One region of the Clostridium sp. JNZ X4-2 genome, then DNA from elsewhere that is predicted to be linked to it. Evidence: predicted binding sites of a transcription regulator. Region 1 holds the regulator's gene; the other holds the start of a gene.
The links. Region 1 encodes NrdR, which represses ribonucleotide reductase genes. Its sites were predicted from a motif close to CACNANATNTNGTG; they were not measured.
Positions count from the first base shown of each region.

Region 1 (7,146 bases):
CAATTTGTTCTGCCAGAGGTTGAAGTGCTGTGGATCCTGCAAGTGTTATAGAACCTGATATATTCTTGCTACTATCATTTGTAGTGTTTCCTTCACTGCTATTACCTTTACTTCCGCCACAGCCTGCAAGAGCTCCTGTTGCCAACACAACAGCTATGGCTAGTATAAGGCCTCTAAAACCTTTTTTTCTCATAACGCTATAGACCTCCTCAAAATTTAATATGTAACATTTCTTGCTGATTACTACATTATTTATAATATCCCACCAACGTTAATGTATTATTATATTAACGTTAATTAAAATTAACATACAAAAATAGACAGCTTTAATTTTATTTAAATGCTGTCTTTTTTGATCATGTATCTAAATTTTTATTTGAATCTACGGGAATTCTTACCGTAAACCTACTGCCTTTTCCAACTTCACTTTCAAGTTCTATAGTTCCATCAAATCCCAAAACTATATGTTTTACTATAGCAAGTCCCAATCCAGTTCCTCCTGCACTTCTAGATCTAGCTTTATCCACCCTATAAAACCTTTCGAATAACCTTTCCTGATGTTTTTCTGAAATTCCCACTCCATTGTCTTCCACAGAGATTAAATAACTGCCATCACTAACATCTGTGCTAACCTTGACTGTTCCTCCATTATCAGTATATTTTACTGCATTATCTATTAAATTTATAACCATCTGCTTGAACCTATCCGGATCCCCCGCTATATTTGGTGCTTCACATAGTGTTTTTTGGATTTCTATATGTTTTTTTTCTGCGGAAGCTTTCATCATACAGCATATATCCTCTATTATGTGATTTGCTTCTATTATTACAGATTCATCCATTTCATTGTTTTCTATATGTGACAGTGTCAAAATATCATTTATCAATCTGGTAAGTCTGTCCGCCTCATCGTCTATTATATTTAAAAACCTATTCTTATCCTCTTCATCTTCCACATATTTTAACGTTTCCGCAAATCCCTTTATGGAAGTAAGAGGTGTTTTCAGCTCATGAGAAACATTGGCTACAAATTGGGATCTCATATTTTCTAATTTTTTCATATCAGTTATATCCTGCACTACGGCCACCTTTCCTATTCTTTTACTTCCATTAATAATGTAGGCTCTCTTTATCCTTAAAATTTTTTCTCTGGGCCAGAGTATTTTAATCTCCCTGTAATTGTCCTCTTCACTTTTAAATACATCCTCCAATTCAAAATCCCTTATTTCATCCATCAGGTCTTTTCCTATTATATCTTTATGGATTCCAAATATCCTCTTTGCATAGGGATTTATCATTATTATCCTGTAATCCATATCCACAGCTATTACACCGCTGTCCATACTTTTAAGTATGGCCTCCAGCTTATTGTGCTTATCCACTGAATCCTCCAGTGTAATCTGAAGTTTATCAGCCATATTATTGAAAGTTTTAGCAAGCTGCCCTATCTCGTCACTGGATTTAATTCTCACCCTGTTGCCAAAATTTCCACTAGCTATACTGGAAGTAGCGTGCTGGAGCTTTTCAATAGGTCTGACTATTGATTTTGAAAGTTTTTCCGCAAACAACACCGAAAGCAATATGGAAAAAATCATTATAATTATATAATATTTAAGGTAATTGCTTTCAAACCCTTTAATTGCCTTCATGGTAAGTGCACTTCGTATTATGTAGCCATCTCCAAATACAGTGGCAAAATACAATGTTTTCTTATTTGTAGTATCACTGAGCCTAATATCATAACCCGTTCCATTTCTTCTGGCTTCCTGTATTTCTTTTCTTGAATTGTGATTGCCCATACTTCCCTCTGAAGCTACTGAATCGCTGATCACCTTCCCACTTTTATCTATAAGAGTCTCTCTTATAATTGTATTTTTAAACTTTTTTACAGAAAAACTGCTTTTATTCTCTGATATCTGATATTTTATTACGTCTATTATAATTTGATTATTTAATTTCAAAGTCTGTTCCATATTTTCAATATACTCACGATTTTCAATAACTACAAACAATAAGGTGGTTATAAACATACTGAATATAAGGGTACACAACATGGAGATCATCAATTTTTTTTTCATCTTATCACCATCACCGCTTATTCCTCCGGATTGAATCTGTAACCAATGCCGCGAATGGTTTCTATGTATTTGGGCTTACTATCCTGAGCCTCTATTTTTTGTCTCAAATGCCTTATATGTACATCTATGGTTCTAGTTTCTCCAACATATTCATATCCCCATACCTTATCCAGCAAAAAATCCCTGGTCATAACCCTTCCCTTGTTTTCTACAAGTATTTTTAAAAGTTCAAATTCCTTCAGTGTCAACTCCACCTTGTTCCCATTCTTGATGACTTCATGCTTTTCAAAATCTACACTTATATCCCCAAATTTATAATTTTTATCTACAACCTTTATGTCAGTCCGCCTGAGAACGGCTTTAACCCTGGCTATAAGCTCTCTTATAGAAAAAGGTTTTGTTATATAATCATCTGCTCCAAGTTCAAGACCCAATACTCTGTCAAACTCCTCTCCCCTGGCAGTTATCATTATTATAGGTGTGGAAGATATGACAGCACTGTCCTTTCTTATTTCTTTACAAACCTCATAACCATCTAACTCTGGGAGCATAACATCCAGCAAAATAAGATCAGGTTTTTCTTTTTTTGCAATCTTTAATCCATTTAATCCATCACCTGCCACAACAACCTTATATCCATTCTTCTTAAGATTAAATCCAATAAGTTCACAAATATGTTCTTCATCATCTACTATCAATATTTTTTTCTGTGACATAATATTGCACCTCCGTGATACAGTTAATGATTATTAACAAGCTGCATTATACAACTGTTAGTCCTCTTCAGCAAGTGGATTCAAATAAATAAATGAAAACATTCTTCCCGTATTTTTATCTCTTCTGTAGGAATATAATTGGAATTCATCATTACATGCCGTACAGATATCCAGATAATTTATATTTTTTTCTTTAACTCCTTTTTCCTGTAGTTGATACAATATGCACTTTTTTAAATCCAAATTTATACCCTCAGATATATCTTTACCTCTGTAAAAAGATGAATTTTTAAATTTATCTATCAATTCTTCTCCCACCTCATAACAGCAACTGTGAATATGAGGTCCTACACATACCTGCAAATTCTCCGGTTTACTTTTAAAATCTCTTTTAAGTTTTTCAATTGATTTAGAAACAATGCACGCTAGTGTTCCCTTCCATCCACTGTGAACTGCAGCTATTACTTTTTCTTTTTCATCATATATAAGTACCGGAACACAATCCGCATTAAAAACTCCTACAGCCGTATAGGGCTTATTTGTAATTATGCCATCTCCATCCTCCATATTATTATTATAATCAATAACTTTACATCCATGTACCTGATTCAAATACCCTACATTCTTTAATTTAAACCAGTTTTTTAGGTTTTCAATATTTTTTCTTCCTTCATCCTCTGCCTTATTAAAATTCAAGTCGCCCTTAGATGTGGAAAATACTGCTTTTGCTCCTTTAAGATCTACACTTATAAATTCATATGGTCCAATCGAAATTTTTTTCATATTACCCTCCAAATTAATTTTATTCGAAGGCTGCTTCCATTGCTAAACACCCCCACTTGATAATGTGGAGGATAAGCACTGCTGCTGCCCCCGCTGGATAAGTTCTTCCCCTAAAGAATAACGTATTCTAAGCGCTAAAAGCACTAAGAATACTGTTAATAAGGTTCAGGTACAAAAAGCATCCCTTATGAACAAGCTCCGCCTGAACCTATAAATCACTTTATATAAAATACTTTAAATATATTTTAACATCATTTAATGATAACTGGAAATATATTTAAAAGCTTAACATTCTTAACTCAAATTTAACATAAATAAAATGGTATACATATGCATACCATTTTATTTATTTGAAATAAGATTTTTTATCTCTTCCATAAAAGTATTTATATCCTTGAATTGTCTGTAAACAGATGCGAATCTTACATAAGATACTTCATCCACCTTTTTTAAGCTCTCCATAATCATTTCTCCTATTTCAGAAGAGCTTATTTCCGTAAGCATTTTATTATTTACTTTTTTCTCCACTTCATCTGCTATGCTCTCAATTTGTTTTCTTGAAACAGGTCGCTTTTGACATGCTTTTATAAGTCCGTTCAATATTTTATTCCTATCAAAATACTCTCTATTCATATCCTTCTTTATGACTAACAATGGTACGTTTTCAATTTTTTCATAAGTAGTATACCTTTTATTACAGTTCAAACACTCTCTTCGTCTCCTTATAGCCATATCATCATCTGTAGATCTAGAGTCCACTACCTTACTTTCTCCATATCCACAATAAGGGCATTTCACCTTAATTCACGTCCTTTGTATAATATAATATATAAGTAATTATACACCTTTTTGCTGAAGATTCTACTGGTTATTTTAATTATTACAGCTTACGCTATAACTTTATTTAGACAATATAGAACTTTTTAAACTTTGTCTGCCAATTTTTCTCCATCTATTAAAATTACATCTACCCCTATCTTTTTTATATTTTCCCAAGGTACTTCTATATCTTCATTTTTGCTAAACAAGGATATTTTAGAAGTCTGAGAAGGCAAAACAACAGATATTATCCTGTGTTCATCACAGTCTATCTTTAAATCCTTTATAAACCCCAATTTTGTACCGGTGTTTACATCTATAATTTCCATATCCTTTAAATTAGTCAAGGAAAATAAATCACCTTCCATATCCATGTATGTACACCCCTCCATCCTTTTTTATAAAACATAAAATTCAACTTACCATATATTTAGCTTTTATATATAATTCCTCATATGCCTTAATGCAGTCTTTTCCAGTCTAGATACTTGAGCTTGAGATATTCCTATTTCATCTGCCACCTCCATTTGAGTTCTGCCATCAAAAAATCTCAAATTAAGAATCAATTTTTCTCTGTTATTTAATTTTTTCATGGCTTCCTTTATAGCTATATTTTCAAGCCAATTTTCATCTACATTTTTAGTATCACTTATCTGATCCATTACATAAATAGCATCTCCTCCATCATGATATATGGGTTCAAATAAAGATACCGGATCTTGAATTGCATCTAATGCAAATACCACTTCTTCCCTAGGTATTTGTAATTCTTTAGCTATTTGAGATATAGTTGGCTCCTTGTTATTTTCTCTTATTAATCTATCTCTAACTTGAAGTGCTCTATAGGCAATGTCTCTCAGTGATCTGCTTACTCTTATTGAGTTGTTGTCCCTCAAGTATCTTCTTATCTCACCTATAATCATAGGAACTGCATAAGTTGAAAATTTAACATTTTGACTTAAATCAAAGTTGTCAATAGCTTTCATAAGTCCTATACATCCTACTTGAAATAGATCATCTACGTTTTCTCCCCTATTGTTAAACCTCTGTATTACACTTAACACCAATCTTAAATTGCCTTTTATAAATTTTTCTCTGGCACTATTGTCCCCTTGCTGCATTTTTATTAAAAGTTCTTTCATTTCCTTTCCTTTTAGAACTGGCAATTTTGATGTATTTACGCCGCAAATCTCAACCTTATTAATTATCATGTAATCAGCCCCTTTAGAATATATAGCATTTTAAGTATTTACTAAGAGGCCGGATTTTATACTAAAGACAACCTTACAACATTTTATTTATTTCCTTTTTTAATCTTTTTATTATTCTCTTTTCAAGTCTGGAAATATAGGACTGTGATATACCCAGCAAATCCGCAACTTCTCTTTGAGTTCTTTCTTTTTTGCCATTCAATCCAAATCTCAAATTTACTATTTCCTTTTCCCTGTCACTTAATTTTTTCATGGCAATAACCAAAAGCTGCCTATCTACCTCATCTTCTATAAAATTATATACCACATCATTATCAGTGCCTAAAATATCAGAAAGCAGTAATTCATTGCCATCCCAGTCCACATTTAGAGGTTCATAAAAGGAGATTTCCGCCTTTACCTTGCTGTTTCTCCTCAAATACATAAGTATCTCATTTTCTATGCACCTGGATGCATAAGTAGCTAATTTTATCTTCTTTTCGGGATTAAAGGTATTTACTGCTTTTATAAGTCCTATAGCTCCCACTGACACCAAGTCTTCCACATTTACCCCTGTGTTTTCAAATTTTCTGGCTATGTAAACTACTAATCGAAGGTTTCTTTCTATAAGCGTAGACCTTACCTTTTCGTCTCCTGAAACCAATTTTGAAACCAATTCTTCTTCTTCCTTTTTACTCAGAGGCGGTGGCAGTACATCATTGCCGCCTATATAATATATATCTCTTATTACAAATTTAAATTTCACCAGTATCCTGTTCAATAACATTTTTAACTTAAGCATAATTATCCTCCACTATCAATTGTTTTTTACTATTTATATAATTGTGACCATTACATTACTCCTCTGGATAAAAGAGCATGATAATCACCAAGTTTACTTAATTTTTCCTGGCAAATGGCAATTATAACTTCCCTGTATTTAACTTCTTCTCCCAAATCTATTTTTATTATATCAGGCTTAAAACCTTGAAGCTTTCCACAGGCACCATTTATAACCCTATAAGGTATATAGAATTCACATACCCCTTCTAAATTTATGTTTTCAAGTACAGATTTTTCAACTATTATTACTGGTAAATTAGTTACCGGTTCCCTGAGTTCATTTCCAGTATCCAGGAAAGCCTTAACTGTTTTACATTTATTTTTGAATACAATATCCACATTGTAGACTAGTGTATACAGATTGTTTCTGTCTTTGACATAAACCACTAATCTGTCAATAGTTATATACAATAGCATAAGTGAAGTAAAAAGCCATTGATATGGAAAATTGATTATAATAGGGCCATCCACATAAGAATATATGCTATATTGAATAAATATACATAACCCCGCCAGCAGCATTGAATAGAGAATAAATACCGATAATATTTTCAGATTAACCATAAAACCTCTATTGCCAAAAGAAACATAAACCAATACAATTGAAACTATGATTTTGAAATAAAAGGCGGAAAACAAGCTCAAACTTGGGTAAACCAGCGTAATTGTATAAATACTCCCCATGGCTGCTGCTAGAAACATAAATCCAAATCTCAT
Region 1 is NZ_CM142685.1:1,387,264-1,394,409, reverse strand. It holds gene ACYUJ6_RS06730 (phosphate ABC transporter substrate-binding protein) at 1-193, opposite strand, end outside; gene pnpS (two-component system histidine kinase PnpS) at 357-2,078, opposite strand; gene ACYUJ6_RS06720 (response regulator transcription factor) at 2,096-2,794, opposite strand; gene pgeF (peptidoglycan editing factor PgeF) at 2,852-3,577, opposite strand; gene nrdR (transcriptional regulator NrdR) at 3,920-4,375, opposite strand; gene ACYUJ6_RS06705 (YlmC/YmxH family sporulation protein) at 4,501-4,770, opposite strand; gene sigG (RNA polymerase sporulation sigma factor SigG) at 4,834-5,607, opposite strand; gene sigE (RNA polymerase sporulation sigma factor SigE) at 5,681-6,388, opposite strand; gene spoIIGA (sigma-E processing peptidase SpoIIGA) at 6,439-7,146, opposite strand, start outside.

Region 2 (7,146 bases), 580 kb from region 1:
GTTTAAAACACCATCCGCATAGAACCTTGTGACTGTCATCTTATTTTGAGTCAAAGTTCCTGTCTTGTCAGAACATATTATATTCACGGAACCCAGTGTCTCTATGGCAGGAAGTTTCCTTATTATAGCATTCTTTTTTATCATTCTCTGGACTCCCACTGCAAGCACTATAGTGACCATGGCCGGCAGACCTTCCGGAATGGCCGCCACAGCTAAACTTATAGCTGTTAAAAACATTTCAAACAGATCTCTTTTTTGAATTACTGCAACCACAAACATAAGGAGACATATTATAAGAACTACAAACCCCAGCATCTTGCCAAGCTGTGCCAGCTTAATCTGAAGAGGCGTTAAATTTTTTTCATTTTCCTCAAGCATTCTTGCTATTTTCCCTATTTCAGTATCCATGCCCACAGCCACGGCAACACCTACACCCCTTCCATAGGTAACCATGGTAGACATAAATGCCATGTTTTGTTGATCTCCAAGAGCTATGTTTTCACCTTTCAGTATGTTCTCCGCACATTTTTGTGACGGTACGGACTCCCCAGTGAGAGCTGATTCGTCTATTTTTAAATTTGCAGTCTCAATTAATCTTAAATCACAGGGTATATATTTACCTGCTTCCAAAACTACTATATCTCCTACCACTACATCCTCAGAAGATATTTCCATAATCTGTCCATTCCTTTTAACCAGTGCTTTCGGGTAAGAAAGCTTTTTTAAAGCTTCCAGTGCCTTTTCGGCCCTTGATTCCTGAATTAGCCCTATTACTGCATTTAATACAACTATAATTACTATAATAACCGCATCACTTATTTCCTTAAGTGCAGCGGAAATTACAGCTGCTGCCAATAATATATATATCAATACATCATTTATCTGTTCAAACAGGAGTTTTAAAATTGACTGCTTCTTTTTTTCAGATAATTTATTTAATCCATATTTCTCCCTTCTGATTAATGCTTCTTCAGAACTTAACCCATTTACAGCATCTGTATTAAATTCTTTTATTATCTCCTGGCTGCTTTTTTCAAACCACATAAAATCACCTACCTATGTTTTATTTTTTGAAAATACTATAATCTTATGCATATTAAATAATTTATTATGACTTTTACATAATAATCTTCAAGATATTTTATAGTTTATCCTACAAACGCCATTGATAAAAATCACTTTATTAGATATATATTACATATATGGTTATTACTTATGATAGAATTATACTATATGGAATAGGAAAACTCAACATATAATTATTTATTTTATATAACATAGTATCGTTAACCATGTCATTGAGTTCAATATTTAATACATATTTTTAATACAATTCACTATGTTTTTATTAAAATATTATATATAATGAATATAATATATATTTGTCAATATTTTAATAAAAAGCCAGGAGGTATATTATGGAAATTTCTAGAATTGGTGGAACCTCTCCTCATTCTTCAAGTAATAAAAATATAAAAATAAAAAAAGATTTTTCCCAGAGTTTTAACTCCCAAATGGAAAAAAAATCAGAAGAGCAGCTTAAAAACATGTTTGATAATATTAAAAAGAGAGGAAATAGATTATCTATAACCAAATGTTACACAGATGTTAAACTTTATAAAAAGATGATAAAAGAATATCTGGAATCGGTTTTAAAATACATGTACAATGTGAAAAAAGATATAAGTTTCTGGCAGACACAATATTTTATAACAGTGGACACCATAGATAAAAGACTGGAGGATCTTACTGAAATGCTTATGAATGATCAGAAGAAGAACTTGGATGTGGCCGCTACCATAGATGATATAAGTGGTCTTCTAGTGGATATATATAAATAAATTATTATATGACTGAGGCCAGCGGAAAGATTTCTTCATTTTCATCATATTTTTCATCAAATTGACTTATAGGAACAGGATTAGTCCCCTGCCTACTTCCATGGCAAATCCAGGTTTACTAAGGTATTCCATAAGCCAATCCCTATATAATATGTGAATTCTATCTTTTAACAGCACACTGCTTGTAATTTTCAGCTTTTTTAATATATCCCTGGGCTGAATTCCTCAGAAAATTTTTTTCCTCTTCCGTAAGCTGTCTCACGACTTTTGCCGGTGATCCCATACACATCACTCCAGATGGTATCTTTTTATTCTTGGTTACAAGGCTTCCAGCTCCTATAATGGTCAGTTCCCCAATTTCCGCATTATCTAAAATTATGGATCCCATGCCAATTAAGGAATACTTTCCAACTTTACCTCCATGTATTATTGCATTATGTCCCACGGTAACATATTCCCCTATTTCCACAGGATTCATTCCTCCACTGGTATGCAGGGTACAATTATCCTGTACATTACTTCCTTTTCCCACATATATATAATTCACATCACCCCTGAGTACAGCCCCAAACCATATACTGGCTTTCTCATGAATTTTGACTTTTCCTATAATTTCTGCATTATCTGCTATAAAACAATCCTTATCCACTTCCGGCATGTAATTTTGAAATTTTCTTATCATATGACTTAATCTCCTTCGTATTTATATTTATTTACATTTTAACACTAATTATAAACTACTTGGAGCTGAATTAGAAAGTATTTTATAAGTTTATATATCATAAAGTGTAAATAAACTTGTAAAAAGCAGCCTATTTAAAAACCAGGGTGAAATACGCCATATATATAAATTGAACTTTTATAAAATATATAATATAATATATAAGCACTATATGTAGTATTTATACATTCAAATGAATACTATATATAGTAGCAGCTATTTAAATATAAATACAAAATACATAGTTTTGATACAATAGCTTACATAAGGAGGTAAATTGTAATTGGATAGTATAAAAGACTTGTTTAAAAGATATTATACAAAATCCCTTGAAAAAGACAAGAATAAAACAGTATATGATTTATTTAAATGGAAAAAAACAGATGTATTTTTAAAAGATCATAAAACCCATAAAGTCCTGGTAGATATGAAGGATCTGGAATTCCCGGAGCAGTATTCCCAAAATTCCTGTGACATAATAGCCTCTAAATACTTTAGGAAAGCTGGCGTTCCAGGAAAGCTAGGCTATGAAAACAGTATGAAATCAGTAGCCCACAGGATGGTAAATTTTTGGTGTGAATCTTTAAAAGATGAAGGACTTATAAAAACAGAAGAGGAAAGTTCTATTTTTTATGATGAATGTGTATATGGGCTTTTAAATCAAATGTATGCTCCTAATTCTCCCCAATGGTTCAATACAGGTCTTAAATTATCCTATGGCATAAAAGGTATAAAACAGGGAAACTACTATTTTGATGATACCCTTAATAAAGTAATGGAATGTGAAGACAGTTATACCAGAACTCAGGCCTCCGCCTGTTTTATATTATCTATTGAAGATAAACTTTTAGGCCCCCATTCCATATCCCAGCAATTTGTAACAGAAACAAAGTTATTCAAAGGCGGATCAGGAACCGGTACCAATTTTTCCACCATAAGAGCAAAAGGTGAAAAATTATCTGGAGGCGGCTCATCCTCAGGACTTATGAGTTTTTTAAAAGCATTGGACAGAAATGCAGGTGCCATTAAATCCGGAGGCACTACAAGAAGAGCTGCAAAAATGGTGTGTCTGGATGTAAATCATCCTGAAATCATGGATTTCATAACCTGGAAATCAAAAGAAGAGGATAAGGTAAGGGCTCTTGGCAAAATGGGATACGATATGGATATTGATGGTGAGGCTTACGAAACTGTTTCGGGTCAAAACAGCAATAATTCAGTAAGATTTTCCAACAGCTTTATGGGTAAAGTAGACAGGTTAAAGGCAAATCCCGATGAAACCATCAATCTTACAGGCAGAGTTGATTCCAAAGTGACAAAAACAGAAAAAGTAAAAAAAATTTGGGATATGTTTAATACATCTGCCTGGAAATGTGCAGATCCTGCTCCCCAATTCAGTGATACTTTTAATGCCTGGCACACATGCCCTGCTGGAGAAGATGGAAAAGTAAATGCTTCTTATAACAGTATTAACTCCACAAACCCCTGCGGTGAGTACGCTTTTTTAGATAATACTTCCTGTAATCTTGCTTCTATAAATATATATAAATTTTATGATACAGATAAAGATATTTTTGATATAAAAGGATATTTGCATATAATCAGCCTGGTTCAGCTAATTCTTGAATCCTCTATACACTGGGGACAGTTTCCTACTGCAGACATTGCAAGGAAAACTCATCTTTTTAGAACCACGGGCCTTGGTATATCCAATATAGCATCATTATTTATGGTTATGGGCTATCCTTATGACTCAAATGAAGCCAGAACGCTGGCAGCTTCACTGGTGGGAATACTCACAGGTCAGTCCTATTATATATCCTCCCTTATGGCAAAAGAGGTAGGAGCTTTTGAAAAGTTTCAAATAAATAAGCCTTATATGATGAGAGTTCTTAGAAATCATGCCAGAGCAGCTTCTGTAGATATGGAATCATTTTCAAAGACCATAGGCTCCAGTTTTTCGAATGAATTTGAAGGATTAAATTATACTCCTCTAAAAGTAGATCTTGAACTTCTGAAAATACAGAATCTATCCTATATAGGAGATAAATTGAAGAGCTGCTGGACAGATGCACTTAAAAGCGGTGCCAAATTCGGCTATAGAAATGCTCAAGTTACAGTTATAGCACCTACTGGCACTATATCTTTTGCTATGGACTGTGGTGCTACTTCAATAGAACCATTTTTCAGTCATATCGTCTATAAAAAATTATCCGGCGGCGGATTTATGACAATTATAAATCCGGTGATAACTATAGCTTTAAAAAAACTTGGTTACACCGCTGAACAAATAGAAGATATATTATCTTATGTACTTGAAAAAGAAACTGTAACTGAAAATGATTTTACTTACGAAAAAATACTGGATGGTAAAATAGAAGGTGCTCCTCACTTAAAAGATGAACATCTTAATATATTTGACACTTCAAATAAATGCGGCAGCGGTGAAAGGTATATTGATCCTATGGGACACGTAAAAATGGTAGCCTCTATAACCCCCCTTATATCAGGTTCAGTGTCTAAAACTGTAAACTTACCCAAAAATGCTTCCACACAGGACTTTAAAGATGTAATCTTATCCTCCTGGAAACTTGGAATCAAGGGTATTACTTTATACAGGGATTCTTCTAAAGCAGCCCAGCCTTTAAATACAAGTCTGTCTGCTTCGGACAACATAAAGCTGGAAGACTTAACCTATAATCAACTTTTAAACAAGGCCAGGGATCTGCAAAAGGGAGTTAAATATTCCAAGAGGGATAAACCTGTGGGAATCCGCACGGGAACAACCCATCCTGCACAAATAGATGATGTGAAAATATATACCACTGTGAACAGATCCTCCAGTGGAGAAATATCTGAAATATATATAACTACAGATAGGGAGGGAACTATAATAATGGGACTTTTGAATTCCCTTTCCAAGGCAATATCCGTAATGCTCCAGTATCACGTGCCGGCACAGGATATATCCAGAATGCTGCGGGGTCAAAAATATGAGCCCTATGGATTTGTTCAAAAACATCCTTATATAAAATATGTGTCCTCCATATCTGATCTTGTAAGTAAGATAATAGATATAGAACTTGGAGACTTTTCCAGATGTCAGGTTAAACCTGAAAATTATGATAAAGACAGTTTGATTTTAGGCAGTTCTTCCACTGAATTAAATTCTCAAAAAATCAACACTACTGAAATCAGGACAAAAAAGACGGATGGAGAAAGGGTATATGGTTCCACCTGCCCTAATTGCTCCAGTACCAGAATGGTGAGAAACGGCACCTGCATGGTCTGCCTTGACTGTGGTTCCACCACAGGCTGCAGCTAAGCAGAGAACCCAAATCTTCGATTTGGTGTGAATCGGTTAACTCATAACACATAACAAATAGTTGACAGCATATACACTGTCAACTGTTTATATTTTATTATTGATTATACACTGATCCTTATTTAAAGGCTGTTCATCTGTATCATAAATACGTTCCATTGTAACCGTTTCACCTGGATTCATAATTACAAACTCCTTGTCATTCCAGGGACCTGTCAAAAGTTTTTTAATATATTCAAGTGTTCCAGGCAAAACTTCATATTGTAATTTCAATTCTTCTGCTATTTTTTTTGTTTTTTCCAAATAATTTTCAAGTTCATAGGCTCCAGTTTTTATAACGCCCAATCTATTATAATGTTTAAACATTATACTGTAAATTTTTTCTGCTTTTTTCTTTCCATAACGCTTCACCGCATCCTGATATTCAACCCATATATTTCTTTCAGATTCCAGCCATCCTTTAGTTAAAAAATAAGTTCCACTGCCGCCAGCCAATTCATTACGTCTTTTGCTGGATCCTAAAAGCAAAGTAATGCAATCATCTACCCTTGGAAACACCATACGGTAAGTTGGAGGTTTAAGTCCAATTATGGAATTTCCGCAATATCCAAAAGCCAAAATAACTTGATCTACATTTGATATATGGTTTAATTCGTGTTGCAAACACTCCTTTAAAGAATCAGGCTGCAGATGAAGACCAGACTCTATCCACAATACGGGATAATTACATTTGACTTCATTCATTACTTTTTTTAATTCATCCTCAATAGTACGACAAGCTACAATCAGAGTATTCATTTTCAACTCTCATCCCCCTTTTACCTGTATTTTCACTATTATTTACTAACTCCATGCAATTTTATATAATCTCCACGAAAATAGGTTATCCCAAGTCCAATAGGTTTATCTTCAATATCGTATAATTTTTGTTCTACTACAAGCAGAGCAATTTCGTCATGTATATGAAGCAGCTTCTTTGTTTTTTCTTCCGGAACCTTTGCATATATTATAAGTTCCTTATTTAAATCATAGAGAGAAGTTCTATCGGATATCATTTCCGGAAAAGTTGCACTTTCAATTTCATTCTCTACAATAGGTACCCCTCTTTTATACAAAAGATATTTTATATCATAAGCCATAGGTTCTCCCTCAGTATAAAATAATCTTCGGATCATAACAACCTTTTTATTCTCGCTGATCTGGAGGCTGCTGGCCAATTTTTCATCAGGAAGTATGATATCCACAGATAAAAGCTTTGT
Region 2 is NZ_CM142685.1:811,864-819,009, reverse strand. It holds gene ACYUJ6_RS03850 (calcium-translocating P-type ATPase, PMCA-type) at 1-1,044, opposite strand, end outside; gene ACYUJ6_RS03845 (YaaR family protein) at 1,419-1,841, shown strand; gene ACYUJ6_RS03840 (gamma carbonic anhydrase family protein) at 2,002-2,523, opposite strand; gene ACYUJ6_RS03835 (vitamin B12-dependent ribonucleotide reductase) at 2,846-5,887, shown strand; gene ACYUJ6_RS03830 (DUF1638 domain-containing protein) at 5,975-6,685, opposite strand; gene ACYUJ6_RS03825 (GntR family transcriptional regulator) at 6,724-7,146, opposite strand, start outside.
Region 2: the regulator NrdR is predicted to act here: its motif matches at 2,729-2,742, upstream of ACYUJ6_RS03835 (vitamin B12-dependent ribonucleotide reductase).